2 regions of the Streptomyces sp. NPDC057623 genome follow, and region 1 is predicted to be linked to the other one. Evidence: riboswitches for the same ligand, from Rfam matches in the RefSeq annotation. Region 1 holds a riboswitch; the other holds the start of a gene.
The links. Region 1 has a riboswitch for cobalamin ahead of ACFU95_RS19685 (cobalamin biosynthesis protein). Riboswitches for the same ligand answer to the same signal wherever they lie in the genome.
Positions count from the first base shown of each region.

Region 2: another riboswitch for cobalamin. It lies ahead of ACFU95_RS08295 (ABC transporter substrate-binding protein); the one in region 1 lies ahead of ACFU95_RS19685 (cobalamin biosynthesis protein).

Region 1 is NZ_JBHVGZ010000017.1:85,300-92,738, forward strand. It holds gene ACFU95_RS19675 (putative cobaltochelatase) at 1-416, opposite strand, end outside; gene ACFU95_RS19680 (cobyric acid synthase) at 413-1,948, opposite strand; gene ACFU95_RS19685 (cobalamin biosynthesis protein) at 1,945-2,886, opposite strand; cobalamin riboswitch at 2,985-3,128, opposite strand; gene ACFU95_RS19690 (trypsin-like peptidase domain-containing protein) at 3,331-7,439, shown strand, end outside.
Region 2 is NZ_JBHVGZ010000005.1:246,675-254,113, forward strand. It holds gene ACFU95_RS08280 (hypothetical protein) at 1-13, shown strand, start outside; gene ACFU95_RS08285 (ABC transporter ATP-binding protein) at 123-923, opposite strand; gene ACFU95_RS08290 (FecCD family ABC transporter permease) at 920-1,921, opposite strand; gene ACFU95_RS08295 (ABC transporter substrate-binding protein) at 1,930-2,982, opposite strand; cobalamin riboswitch at 3,041-3,256, opposite strand; gene ACFU95_RS08300 (methylmalonyl-CoA mutase family protein) at 3,399-5,201, shown strand; gene scpA (methylmalonyl-CoA mutase) at 5,201-7,375, shown strand; gene meaB (methylmalonyl Co-A mutase-associated GTPase MeaB) at 7,380-7,439, shown strand, end outside.

The DNA of each region.
Region 1 (7,439 bases):
ACCTCGTCGACGTAGAGGATCCCGCGGTGCGCGTCCGCGAGCAGGCCGGGCTCGAAGGCCTTCACGCCCTCCGACAGCGCCCGCTCGATGTCCAGCGCGCCCACCAGCCGGTCCTCGGAGGCGCCGACGGGCAGTTCGACCATGCGGGCCGGGCGCTCGGCCCCCGCTCCCGGCTCGTGCGGCCCGTCCGGGCACCCGGCGTCCGGCCGCGCCGGGTCGCACGAGAAACGGCAGCCGGGGACGACGGGTACCTGCGGCAGCAGCGCCGAAAGCGCCCGTACCGCCGTCGACTTGGCGGTGCCCTTCTCGCCGCGCACCAGCACACCGCCGACCGCCGGTGACACGGCGTTCAGCAGCAGCGCGAGCCGCAGGTCGTCCTGGCCGACAACGGCCGTGAAGGGGAAGGGTGTGCTCATGCGGGCGCTCCCGGTGGAATGAAGGGCAGTCCTTGCGGCGCGCCCGACTCGATGAGCCGCCAGAGCGCGTCCGTGTCCGCGTGCTGTTCGATCAGGTCGCCGAGCCGGTCGAGCTGCTCCTCGCGCAGCGCGGCGAACGATGTGTCGGGGGCCGGTACGAAGCGTCGGCCCGCGGCGGCCGCCACCTCGCGCAGAAAGGCCCGCCGGAAGCCGTCCGACTCCAGCGAGCCGTGCCAGTGCGTGCCCCAGGTCTGCCCGACCCGGCACCCGTCGAGGCTGTGTCCTTCGTCATCGGAGATGAACCCGTCGCCCCCGCTGACCTCGGCGACCCCGTGATGGATCTCGTACCCCTCCACCCGCTCCCCGAGGGCTTCGCCGACGGGCCGGGTCAGGGTCTTCTCGCGGGCGAACCGCACCCGTACCGGCAGGATCCCGAGCCCGTCGACCTGGCCCGCGCGGCTCTCGACCTCGTCCTCGATGTGCTCGCCGAGCACCTGGAAGCCACCGCAGATGCCGAGGATCGGCCGCCCCTCGGCGGCCCTGCGCTCGATGGCCTGCGCGAGTCCCCGTTCCCGCAGCCACTCCAGCGCGCGCACGGTTCCCCGGGTGCCGGGGAGCACCACCAGATCCGCGTCGGCCAGCTCCTCCGGCCGGTCCACGAACCGCACGACAACACCCGGCTCGGCGGCCAGGGCGTCCACGTCGGTGAAGTTGGACATCAGCGGGACGGCACAGACCGCGACCCGCAGCACATCCTCGCCGACGGGCGGCGCGACGACCGACTCCCGGACCGTGCCGCGCAGCGAGACCCGCAGCCCGTCCTCCTCGTCGATGCCGAGCCCGTGCCGGAAGGGCAGGACACCGTAGGTGTGCCGGCCGGTGAGGCCGTGGAGCATGTCGAGCCCGGGTTCGAGCAGCGACACGTCGCCCCGGAACTTGTTGACGAGGAACCCGGCGATGAGCTCCTGGTCCTCGGGGGAGAGCAGCGCCACGGTCCCGAAGAAGGAGGCGAAGACGCCCCCGCGGTCGATGTCACCCACGACCAGCACGGGCAGCCGCGCACTGCGGGCGATGCCCATGTTGACGATGTCGGTCCGCCGCAGATTGATCTCGGCCGGAGAGCCGGCCCCCTCACAGATCACCGCGTCGTACGTGTCCCGCAGTTCGGCGAGACAGTCGAGCACCGTCCCGAGCAGCGCCTGCTGCCGCCCCCCGTGGTACCCGCGTGCACTCATCTCGCCCACCGGCCTGCCCAGCAGGACGACCTGGCTGCTCCGCTCGCCACCGGGCTTGAGCAGCACGGGATTCATCTGCGCGGTCGGCTCCAGGCGGCACGCCTGCGCCTGCATGGCCTGCGCCCGCCCGATCTCGGCGCCCTCGCGCGTCACGAACGAGTTGAGGGACATGTTCTGCGCCTTGAAGGGTGCGACCTTGACCCCCTGCCGCACCAGCCACCGGCAGATCCCGGCGGTGACGACGCTCTTGCCCGCGTCCGAGGTGGTTCCGGCGACGAGAAGCCCACCGCCCGTCATGACGTACGTCCCTTCGCGATACGGCGCGCGGCGGCACAGACGCCGAGCGCCAGCCAGCCGACGCGCCTCGACAGCCGTACGGCCCTCTCGATGTCCTGGACGGCGACGGCGCGCCCCGCCCCGTTGAGCACGGGCCGATGCTCCACCCGCCCGCCGTACGACAGCGTCCCGCCGAGGCGCACCCCGAGCGCCCCCGCGAACGAGGCCTCGACGGGCCCGGCGTTGGGGCTGGGGTGCTTGCCGGCGTCGGCGCGCCAGGCCCGTACCGCCCCGCGCGGATCTCCCCCGGCGACGGCGGCGAGTACGGCGGTCAGCCGGGCCCCCGGCCACCCCGCCACGTCGTCGAGCCGTGCCGAAGCCCACCCGTACCGGCGGTACTTGGGCGACTTGTGGCCCACCATGGCGTCGAGCGTGTTCACGGCCCGGAACCCGAGCAGCCCCGGCACCCCGCCGACGGCACCCCACACCAGCGCGCCCACCACCGCGTCGGAGGTGTTCTCGGCGACGGACTCCACGACCGCCCGCGCGATCCCGTCCGCGTCCAGCGCCTGCGGATCCCGCCCGCACAGATGCGGCAGGCGCGCCCGCGCGCCCTCGACGTCCCCCGCCTCCAGGGCGCGCCCGATCGTGAGGGCCTCCCGGGCGAGCGAAGTCCCCCCGACCACCGCCCAGGTGGCGGCGCCGGTCAGGGCGAGAGACGCGGCGGGAGAGGTACGGACGGCACGCGCGGCGAGCGCTCCGACGGCGACGGCGCCACCGGCGCACACGGCCGTGTGCAGCGCACCCCGTGCGCGGTCGTCGCGCCACAGCACTCTTTCCACGGCACCGGCGGCGCGCCCGAACGCGGCGACCGGATGCCCCCGGCGAGGGTCGCCGAGCAGCAGATCACCGAGAAGCCCGGCGGCGGCGCCGTACGCGAAGACGCGATCGGCTCGCATCGGAGTCAGCCGACCGTGAGGTCAGACGACGGTCTGGTACTGCGTGTCGATCGGCAGGCGAGCATCGCGTTGTGTCCTCACTCAGGGTGTCCACGCCCTGGTTCGACGAGACCGGCGGCGAGAGTTCCTGGCTCCCGGGGCTTTCTACCCCGGTGACAGTGGCGGGACCGCGCCGGATTCGCACCGGCTTCCTCTTCTGCCGCCGTAGCTGGCCCCGGAAGTCCACCACGGGGTTGGAAGGGCCGTCAACTTGCCGTTGACCTGCGGCGGGGGAGTGTGGAGAACCCCACATGGCTAGCACCACACCGGACCTGTAGGGGCGGACTCGGGACCAATTCCCCGAGCCGGGTGGCCTTGCCGCGACTCGGTTGCGGACAGGGGCGCCCGGCACCTGCAATATCTCGTACGAAGCATGATGAGATAGAGGAAACTCGGCGAGTCTGTATGAACATTGGTGAAACGGGTCTACGGGGAAAGGGTGCCGGTTCCCTGGAAGAGCTCGGCACCGCGGTGGTCCGGGTGCGCGGCGTCGACGGCCGGTCCGTGGGGACGGGCTTCCTGCTCGCCCCGGGCACGGTCGTCACCTGCGCCCATGTGGTCGCGGACGCGCTGCGCACCGACGCGAGAGCGGCGACGCCGCCGGTGCCGTCGGTGACGGTGGAGTTCCCGCTGCTGCCGGGCGCGGTGACCTACGAGGCGAAGGTGTCCGGCTGGCGGCCGGTGGCAACGGACGGCACCGGCGACATCGCCTTGCTGCGGCTGCCGGAAGGCGCACCCGGTGGCGCGGTCCCGCTGGCGGGCGCGGGCGACGTCTGGCACCACCGCTTCCGCGTCCTCGGCTTTCCCGCCACCGCCGAGCACGGCGCCTGGATCGGCGGACGGCTGCTCGACATCGTCGGCCAGGGCTGGATCGCGATGGAGACGGACGGCACGGGCCATCGCATCGGCCCCGGATGCAGCGGAGCGCCGGTCTGGGACGAGGAGGCCGGCGCGGTCATCGGCATGACGGTCGCGACCGACCGCGGCGCCTCGGCGACGACGTCGTACCTCATCCCGGCCGCCGCGCTCCTCGACCTCCAGCCCGGTCGGCGCCGCTGCCCGTACCGCGGTCTCGACGCGTTCCGCGAGAAGGACGCCGAGTACTTCTTCGGCCGGGAGGACGAGACGCGTCGGCTCCTCGACGCGGTCGAACGGCACTTGGTGGTCCCGGTGGTGGGTCCGTCCGGCAGCGGCAAGACGTCCCTGGTACGGGCCGGGGTACTGCCCCGACTGCGGGCCGAGGGGTTCACCGTCTCGGAGATCCGCCCACTGCCGGGGACACGGGCGTCGCTGACGGTGGCTCGGGCGGTGGTGGGGGTGTTGGGAGCATCGGGGGCGGCTTGGGCGGCGGGGGCGTTGGGGGCGTCTGGTGCCGCAGTCGCACAGGGGCCATCGCCCGAGGCCGGTTCCGGTGGCGCTGCGTCGGGGTCGCCTGCGACCGGTCCCGACGCCGGACCGGTGATGTCGCCGGGTCCCGACCCCGGCCCCCGCCCTGGTCCCGACCCCGCCGCCGTGCCCGCGCCCCGGCCCGAGGCGGCCCTCAACCCCGCGCTGGCCGCCGTGGAGCAGGAGCGTGCCGCGCTCGCCCTGGCGGACCTGCTGGACTCCGCGGACGGTCCGACCGCCGCCGAACTCGGGCGGCGAGTGCTGGACCACTGCGGCCCGCGCGGCCATGTCTTCTTCCTCAACCAGCTGGAGGAGACGGTCGCCGCCGAAACGGCCACGGCCCGCGCCCTGTTGGCACTGGTGGTGGATCTCGTCTCGGCACCGGCGGAGGGGCGCCGGTTGCGCGTTCTCGCGACCCTGCGCTCCTCCTGCCTGGACGACCTGGCCGACCCGGTCACCGCCCGCGTCCTCAGCGACTGCGCCCAAGTGGTCGCGCCGCTGGGGCGATCGGCGTTGCTCCGTGCCATCGAAGGTCCGGCGGCCCGTGTCCCCGGCCTCACCCTCGACACCGGCCTCGCCGTACGCATCGTCGACGACGCCGAGGACGAACCGGGTCACCTTCCCCTGATGGAGTTCGCCCTCACCGAACTCTGGTCGCACGAGAAGGGCGTACGACTCACCCACTCCGGCTACGAGGCTCTGGGCGGAGTCGCCGGCGCCCTGTCCGCGCACGCCGAACAACGCGTGGGCGACGTCATCGCCGTGCACGGAGAGGCCCCGGTCCGCCGCCTTTTCACCCAGCTGGCCCGCCCCGACGACGCGGGCGGCTTCACCCGCAAGCCGGTACGCCTCGCACCCCTGCCGCCCGACCTCCGGGAAGTCGCGGAGGCCCTGGCCACCCGCACCCGCTTCGTCCGTATCACCCACGGTCCCGACGACGACCCCATCGTCGACCTGGCCCACGAGGAACTGGTCCGCGCCTGGGGCCGCCTGGAGACGTGGCTGACGGCGTCCCGGGACTTCCGGGCCTGGCAGGAGCGGCTGCTGCAGGCGATGGGGCACTGGAGGGAGACGGGAGGGGAGCCGGGGGCGCTGCTGCGGGGGACGATGCTGGCCACGTCGCTGGAGCGGCTTGCGGATCCGGATCACCGCGAGGAGATCACTCAGCCGGAGCGCGACTACATGGAGTCGAGCCGACGGCATCAGCAACGTGCGCTGAGGCGCTGGCGGCTGGCGACGGCGGTGGTGGTCGTGCTGGCGCTGCTGGCGGGATATCTGGCGGTGCAGATGTGGCGCGGAGAGCGGGCCCTGGAAGAACGCGTACGGACGATGGTGTCCCGGCGGCTGGTGGAGGACGCGCTCCGGTTGGCGGCGACCGAGCCGGGCATGGCGGCACGGCTCTCCTTGGCCGCGTGGCACACCCATCCGGGCAAGGAGGCACGGCAGGCACTGCTTCAGGCGTACCTCGGCGGCATGTCGGTGATCTCCGTGCACAAGGGGCAGGGGGCCGAGCCCATCGGGAGCATCGACATGACGCCGGACGGTTCCACGGTCGTGACCACGTCTGTCGGTCGGGACGGTGCCGCGCACGCCCAGGTGTGGACGGGGCTCGGTGACGGGCGGGCGAGCTCGTGGCGGGTGCCGGGGCTGACCGGCGGAGGAGCTCCGAAGCACGCCGAGTTCAGCGATGACGGTGCGCTGCTGGCCATCGTGACCGCCGACGGGACGGTCCACTGCTACGACGTACGCACCCACAAGCACCTGTGGGCCGGTCCGCGGCCGGCGCTGGGGACCCAGCACATGCCGGACACAGTGGCACTCGACTTCTCGGACAGCGGGCGGCTGGTGCTCCGCGTGGTCGCTGACAGGGCCGCCGACTCGGGGACGGCGCGCAGCTCTCACGTCCAGGTCTGGCAGAGCCGTACGGGCACGGAGGAGAAGGCGTCGCAGAAGGGGCTGCCGAGCGGTTCACGCGTGACCGACGCCGCGCTGGTCGCGGAGGGCCGGGACGTGGTCTTTCTCAGTGGGTACGAGGACAAGAGGGAAGCTCGGGTGCAGAACCTGGTGACCGGCGGGAACCCGCGCCCGGTCGCGGACGCCGCGTGGCTGTCCCATCGGGGGGCCGGCGTCCTGGTGGACCGGGGTCACGGTTGGCATAAGCCGATTCGGCTGACGGGATCCCGCCGAGCCGCGGGACGGCGGATCCTGGCCGTCGGGGCGGAAGGCCCGGACCTCACCGGGCGCTATGTGGTGGAGCGGGCCACGACCCGGACGAGCCAGTTCGAGGTGGTCGACATCGGGACCGGCAAGCGGTACCGCGTGCCGGGGGTCCCCTCGTCCGGTGCTCGGGAGGAACTGATGCCCGTCGGTGTCCTCCCCGGCGAGGAGGGCGGGACCGCACCTCGCATCCTGGTGGCCGCCGGAGCGGACCTGCTGGTGGTGCGGACGCAGGAGCAGCGCAGCATGCCGCTGCCCGCACTGGGGCCCTACTCCGTCGAAGACGGAGACACGTACATGAGAAGCCCGGGAGGTGAGTACCGCGCGCAGGCGAAGGACCATTACGTCACCGTCGGGAAGACGGTGAGACTGATGGTGGCCCGCCGGGGCGAGGAGCACCGAGCGGAAGTGGTGACGGCGGAGGAGTTCGAGGAGGGCCTGTCCGATGGGTTCTTCACCACGGACGGCAGCAATCTGGTGTTGCGCGACGCGGACGAGGTCTCGGTCCGTGAACCGGGCAGTCCGCGGAAGGTGCGGGTCCGGTCCTTTCCCGACCTGGTCGACGTCGCTCCACTCCGGGGCAGCGAGGTCGTCGTCCAGACGTCCGAGCGACTGATCCGGTATGACGTGGCGTCGGACGAGGATACGGTTCTCGGCGACTATCCGTGCGACGCTCTCCGCGACCCGTGCACGGGGATCGCGGTCCGTCCTGGAAAGCGTGACGAAGTGGCCATCGGCCATGGCGGCGGCGAAGTCGCCGTCTGGGACATCGACACCGGTCGGGTGCGCGGGAACACCGGCATCACGGTGGCGGCCGCGTACGGGATGATCCTTGTGTTCGGCCCGCGGGGACGGACACTCGCCACCAAACTGGACGTCGGGACCATCCAGCGGTGGGACATGGAGACCGG
Region 2 (7,439 bases), on a different contig from region 1:
CATGAGTCTCTGACGGTCACGCCGCGTCGTCGGTCCCACGCCCCGCACCGGGATGCCCTCGGTGCGGGGCGTGGGATGTTCCGGCAGGCGTCGCGGCCGTCGCCCGGCGGGGCTCGTCCAGGTCAGGCGGGCCGGACCGACGGTGCGGCCCCGCGGCGCAGGAAGCGGACCACCGGGTGGCCGGTGTCGGTGGTGACCTCGGCTCGGACGCCGTAGACCTGTTCGATGAGGGCCGGGGTCAGAACCTCGGCCGGAGTCCCCTCCGCCACGGCCCGGCCCGCGCGCAGGACGACCAGGCGGTCGCAGTACATCGCGGCGAGGTTGAGGTCGTGCAGGGCGATCACGGTGGTGACCGGGAGGTCGGCGACGAGGTCCAGCAGGTCGAGTTGGTGCTGGATGTCCAGGTGGTTGGTGGGTTCGTCGAGGAGGAGCTCGCGGGGTTCCTGGGCGAGGGCGCGGGCGATCTGGGTGCGCTGGCGTTCGCCACCGGAGAGGGTGTGCCAGGACTGGCCGGCCCGGTCGGTCAGCCCGGTGCGGGCGAGGGCCGCGGTGACGGCCTCGGCGTCGGCGGCCGCGGGGGGCGTCCAGGCGCGGCGGTGCGGGACGCGGCCCAGCGCCACGACGTCGCGGACGGTCAGCTCGGTCTGGGTGTGGGCGTGCTGTTCGACGGTGGCGACACGCCGGGCGGTGGCCCGGCGGCCGACCTCGGACAGCGGGCGCCCGTCCAGGGTGACGAGCCCGGCGCTGGGTGCGAGGACTCCGGCGAGGAGCCTCAACAGCGTCGACTTGCCGGAGCCGTTGGGGCCGAGCAGTCCGACGGTCTCCCCCGGGCGCAGGGTGAGGGTGATGCCGTCGACGATGACCTTGTCGGCGACGCGCCGTACGACACGGTCCGCGTGCAGGCTGGTGTGCGGGCCGGTCATGCCTTGCTCCGTCCGCGGTAGAGCACGGCCACGAACGCCGGGACGCCGATGAGGGACGTCACCACGCCCACCGGGACCTCCTGGGGGTCGAGGACGGTGCGGGCGACGGTGTCGACCCACACCAGGAAGACGGCTCCGGTCAGCGCCGTGACCGGCAGGAGGCGGGCGTGCCCGGGGCCGGTGAGCGCGCGGGTGGCGTGCGGGAGGACCAGGCCGACGAAGCCGATGGCGCCGGCGCAGCTGACCAGGGCGGCGGTGAGCAGTGCGGTGGCGCAGAGCAGGACCAGCCGGGTACGGGCGACCCGGACGCCGAGTCCGGCGGCGGCGTCGTCCCCGAAGGCGAAGGCGTCCAGGGTGCGGGCGTATCCGAGGCTGAGGGCGAGGACCGCGGCGAGGACGACGGCGCAGAGCAGAACCTGTCCCCAGTCGGCGCCGGAGAGCGAGCCCAGCAGCCAGAACAGCACGCCCCGGGTGGTCTCGGCGTCGGCGGAGGTCAGGATGACGAACGAGGTCAGCGCGGAGAAGAGCTGCATGGCCGCCACCCCGGACAGCACGACCCGGTCCATGCTGCCGCCGAGGACGTGACTGAGCAGCAGCACCATGGCGAAGGAGAGCAACGAGCCGAGGAAGGCGCCGGCCGAGAGGGACACGACGCCGCCGCCCACACCCAGCACCACCACGGCGACCGCTCCGGTCGACGCCCCGGAGGACACCCCGAGGACGAACGGATCGGCGAGCGGATTGCGCAGCAGCGACTGCATGACGGCCCCGCAGACGGCGAGCCCGGCCCCGCACACCGCGGCGAGCAGCGTGCGCGGCATCCGCAGGTTCCACACGATGCCGTCCCGCAGGGGCGCCAACGTGCTGTCGCCGAGGCCGAGATGAGCGGCGACGGACGCCCAGACATCGGCGGTGGAGATGTCGGCCGGCCCGATCGTCACCGCGACGGCGACCGACGCGAGCAGCGCGGCCGGCCCGCCGAGGGCCAGCAGCGGCATGCGCGGGCTCACCTGGTGCGTCCGGCGAGCCCGAAGTCGCGCAGCCCGGCGGCGACCTTCTCGATGCCTTCGACCGTGCGGATGGACGGGTTCATCGCCTGCCCGCTGAGCAGGACGTACCGCTTCTTCTTCACCGCGGTCAGGTTGCGGGTGGCGGGGTTGGTCTCCAGGAAGCTGATCTTGGCCGCGGCGGTCTCCGCGGTCTGCTGCTCGCGGGTCAGGTCGCCGATCACGATCACGTCGGGGTCGCGGTCGGCGACCGTCTCCCAGTTGATCTGGGGCCACTCGTCGTGGGTGTCGGCGAACGCGTTCCGCGCGCCGACGGCACGGGTGATGGCGCCCGGCGCACCGCAGCAACCGGCGAGGTAGGGCGACTGGGAGTTGGCGAACCAGTACATGAGGGACACGTCGGAGGCGTCCAGTCCGGCGGTGGCCTCGCGCACCCGCTCCTTCAGCGCGGCGACGAGCTTCTCGCCGCGCTCCTCGACGCCGAACGCGCGGGCCAGGTCGCGGATCTCGCCGTACACGGCATCGAGGGTGAGCGGGGTGGAGCGGGAGCCGTCGCCGCCGCTGTCGTTGTCCTTGCCCGCGGCGCAGTCGGAGGGCGAGACGTACGTGGGCACGCCCAGCTTCTCGAACTGCTCGCGGGTGGCGACGCCGCCCTTGCCGAGGGTGGATTCGAAGGAGGCGGTGACGAAGTCGGGTTCGGCGTCCAGGACCTTCTCGAAGGAGGGCGCGTTGTCCGCGAGGCGGGGTACGGAGGCGTTTGCCTTCTCCAGCCCCTTCATCACCGGGTCGGTCCAGGTCGCCGTACCGGCGATGCGGTCGGCGAGGCCGAGGGAGAGCAGGATCTCGGTGGTGCCCTGGTTGAGGGAGACGGCGTGCTGCGGGGCGGACTTGAGGGTGACCTCGTGGCCGCAGTTGTCGAGGGTGAGGGGATGGCCCGCGGTGGCGGGCTTGCCGCTGTCCTCGGTGCCGCCGTCTCCAGGGCCACCGCAGGCGGTGAGCAGAAGGGCGGGTGCGAGCAGCAGGGCGGCGGGACGGAACGCGGAACGGAACACAGGCGTGCCTCGGTTGTCGGGGCTCGTGCGCGGAGCCTGGCCTACGGACGTCCTTCGCGCGGGGCGCGAAGGTGCCAGCAGGTCTTCGGACTCGGGTTCGTCCCGCCGGGGCGCCTTCCCGGTACGGTTCCCGTGCCCGCCCTTCGGCCGGCCCGTTCCCCTCCCAGTGGCATGGTGTGCCCCGCCGGTCCCCCTCACCGCTGCGCGTCAGCTCCGGATTCGCACCGGATTCCCTGGCCTCGGATGTGGCTCGACTGGCCCGCAGAGGCTATCAAGCCCGCCTCGCCGCCAGGCCGGCAGAACGGTCACCGCGGGGGCCCGGGAGAGTGCGGAGACCCAGGTCACAACCTGCGAGAGGGAAAGGTCACAGCCGTGCCCTCTGCTGCTCCTTTGTCGATCTGACCTAGCATCCGAGCATGACGGTCCTGCCTGACGACGGGCTCTCGCTGGCCGCCGAGTTCCCTGACGCAACCCATGAGCAGTGGCAACACCTGGTGGAAGGTGTGCTGCGCAAGTCGGGCAAGGACGTCTCGGGTCCGGCAGCGGTAGATGCCCTGTCCACTGCTCTGGAGGACGGGCTGCGCACCCGTCCCCTGTACACCGCGCGCGACGCCGCACCCGACCCCGGTCTGCCCGGGTTCGCCCCGTTCGTCCGCGGCGGTCGCGCCGAGGGCAACACGGTCGGCGGCTGGGACCTGCGCCAGCGGCACACCGCGGTCGCGGACGGTGTGGCGCTCGCGGACCTGGAGAACGGCGTCACCTCGCTCTGGCTGGTCCTCGGCGAGGGCGGCATCCCGGTGTCGTCGCTCGGCCGGGTCCTGGACGGTGTCTATCTCGACCTGGCCCCCGTCGCCCTCGACGCGGGAGCCGACGTGGAACCCGCCGCGCGCGAGCTGCTGCGGCTGTACGAGGAGCGGGGCGTCGCCAAGGAGGCGGCGCGCGGCAACCTCGGCGGGGACCCGCTCGGCCACGAGGCACGTACCGGAGAGTCCTCGGCGTTCGCGCCGGTCGCCTCGCTGGCCCGGCGGTGTGCCGAGGAGTACCCGGGGCTGCGGGCGCTGACCGTGGACGCGTTGCCGTACCACGAGGCCGGCGGCTCGGCCGCCCAGGAGCTGGGCTGCTCGCTCGCGACCGGCGTCGCGTATCTGCGGGAGCTCACCGAGGCGGGCCTGACGGTCGAACAGGTGTGTGCGCAGCTGGAGTTCCGCTACGCGGCCACCGCCGACCAGTTCCTGACCATCGCCAAGCTGCGGGCCGCGCGCCGGCTGTGGGCGCGGGTGAGCGAGGTGTGCGCGGCGCCGAGCGCGCAGGTGCAGCACGTCGTGACCTCGCCGGTGATGATGACGCGCCGCGACCCGTGGGTGAACATGCTGCGCACGACGGTGGCCACGCTGGCCGCCGGGGTCGGCGGCGCCGACTCGGTGACCGTGCTGCCCTTCGACCACGCGCTGGGCCTGCCGGACGCGTTCGCGCGGCGCATCGCCCGCAACACCTCGACCATCCTCCTGGAGGAGTCGCACCTCGCCCGGGTGATCGACCCGGCGGGCGGCTCCTGGTACGTGGAGCGACTCACGGACGAACTCGCCCACGCGGGCTGGGAGTTCTTCCGCAAGATCGAAGGCGCGGGAGGCCAGGCGGCCGCCCTGCGCTCCGGGCAGCTGGGCCAGGACCTCGCCGCCACCTGGGAGGCGCGGGCCGGCAAGCTCGCCAAGCGCCGCGAACCCGTCACCGGCGTCAGCGAGTTCCCGTACCTGTCCGAGCCGCCCGTGCAGCGCGAGCCCGCCCCCGAACCCCGGTCCGGCGGCCTCCCCCGGGTCCGCCGCGACGAGGCGTACGAGGCGCTGCGCGCCCGCTCCGACGCCCACCTGGCCGCCACCGGCTCCCGGCCCCGTGTCTTCCTGGCCGCGCTCGGCCCCGCCGCCGCGCACACCGCGCGCCTCACCTTCGCCTCGAACCTCTTCCAGGCAGGCGGCATCGAGCCCGTCACCGAGGGCGGCTTCGAGGAGAGCGGCGCCACCGAGGTGTGCCTGTGCTCCAGTGACGCCCTCTACGAGGAGCAGGCCGAGACCGTGGCCGCCGGGTTCAGGTCGGCGGGCGCCACGCAGGTGTTCCTCGCGGGCCGGCCCGGGCAGTACACCGAGGTCGACTCGTATGTCTTCGCGGGCTGTGACGCCGTCGCCGTGCTGTCCGCCACCCTCGACCGCATGGGAGTGTCCTGATGGGAATCCCCGACTTCTCCGGGATCGAGCTGGGGACCCCGGCCGCCGCCGGCGGCGCCGACGAGTGGCGTACGGCGGTCAAGCAGGCCACGGGCGGCGACGAGCCGCTGTGGGAGACCCCGGAGGGCATCGCGGTCAAGCCGCTGTACACGGGCCGTGACCTGGAGGGCCTGGACTTCCTGTCGACGCACCCGGGCATGGCGCCGTATCTGCGCGGCCCGTACCCGACGATGTACGTCAACCAGCCCTGGACGATCCGCCAGTACGCGGGCTTCTCGACCGCCGAGGAGTCCAACGCCTTCTACCGGCGCAACCTGGCGGCCGGCCAGAAGGGCCTGTCGGTCGCCTTCGACCTGCCCACCCACCGCGGCTACGACAGCGACCACCCGCGCGTGACGGGTGACGTCGGCATGGCGGGCGTGGCGATCGACTCGATCTACGACATGCGCCAGCTCTTCGACGGCATCCCGCTGGACAGGATGACCGTCTCGATGACGATGAACGGCGCCGTGCTGCCGGTGCTGGCGCTGTACATCGTGGCGGCGGAGGAGCAGGGCGTGCCGGCGGAGAAGCTGGCCGGGACCATTCAGAACGACATCCTCAAGGAGTTCATGGTCCGCAACACCTACATCTACCCGCCGAAGCCGTCGATGCGGATCATCTCCGACATCTTCGCCTTCACCTCGCAGCGGATGCCGCGCTACAACTCCATCTCCATCTCCGGCTACCACATCCAGGAGGCGGGCGCGACGGCCGACCTGGAGCTGGCGTACACCCTCGCGGACGGTGTGGAGTACATCCGCGCGGGCCGTGAGGCCGGCCTGGACGTGGACGCGTTCGCGCCCCGGCTGTCGTTCTTCTGGGCGATCGGCATGAACTTCTTCATGGAGGTCGCCAAGCTGCGCGCGGCGCGCCTGCTGTGGGCGAAGCTGGTGAAGCAGTTCGACCCGCAGAACTCCAAGTCGCTGTCCCTGCGCACCCATTCGCAGACCTCGGGCTGGTCGCTGACCGCGCAGGACGTGTTCAACAACGTCACGCGTACGTGTGTCGAGGCGATGGCGGCCACCCAGGGCCACACCCAGTCGCTGCACACCAACGCCCTCGACGAGGCGCTGGCGCTGCCCACCGACTTCTCCGCCCGCATCGCCCGCAACACCCAGCTGCTGCTCCAGCAGGAGTCCGGCACCACCCGGGTCATCGACCCGTGGGGCGGCAGCGCCTACGTCGAGAAGCTGACCTACGACCTCGCCCGCCGCGCCTGGCAGCACATCCAGGAGGTGGAGGCGGCGGGCGGCATGGCCAAGGCGATCGACGCCGGCATCCCCAAGCTGCGCATCGAGGAGGCCGCGGCCCGCACCCAGGCCCGGATCGACTCCGGCCGCCAGCCGGTCATCGGCGTCAACAAGTACCGCGTGGACAGCGACGAGCAGATCGACGTCCTCAAGGTCGACAACTCCTCCGTGCGCGCCCAGCAGATCGCCAAGCTGCGGCGGTTGCGTGAGGAGCGCGACGAGCGGGTCTGCCAGGACGCGCTGGACGCCCTGACCCGGGCGGCCGGCGCCGAGGGCAACCTGCTGGAGCTGGCGGTGAACGCGGCCCGTGCGAAGGCCACCGTCGGGGAGATCTCCGACGCCCTGGAGAAGGTGTACGGCAGGCACGCGAGCCAGATCCGTACGATCTCCGGCGTGTACCGCAACGAAGCCGGCCAGTCCCCGTCCGTGGACCGCACCCGCGCCCTCGTGGACGCCTTCGAGGAGAACGAGGGCCGCCGCCCGCGCATCCTGGTCGCCAAGATGGGCCAGGACGGCCACGACCGCGGCCAGAAGGTGATCGCCACCGCCTTCGCCGACCTCGGCTTCGACGTCGACGTCGGCCCGCTCTTCCAGACCCCGGCCGAGGTGGCGCGCCAGGCCGTCGAGGCGGACGTGCACATCGTCGGGGTGTCGTCGCTGGCCGCCGGGCACCTCACCCTCGTCCCGGCGCTGAAGGAGGCGCTGGCCGAGGAGGGCCGCGAGGACATCATGATCGTGGTCGGTGGTGTGATCCCGCCGCAGGACGTCGCGACGCTGCTGGAGATGGGCGCGGCGGCCGTCTTCCCGCCGGGGACGGTGATCCCGGACGCGGCCTACGACCTGGTGGAGCGGCTGGCGGCCGACCTCGGGCACGGCGACTGAATCCATGGCGATCGAACTCGATGCGTATGTGAAGGGTGTGCTCGACGGGAAGCGGGCGATCGTC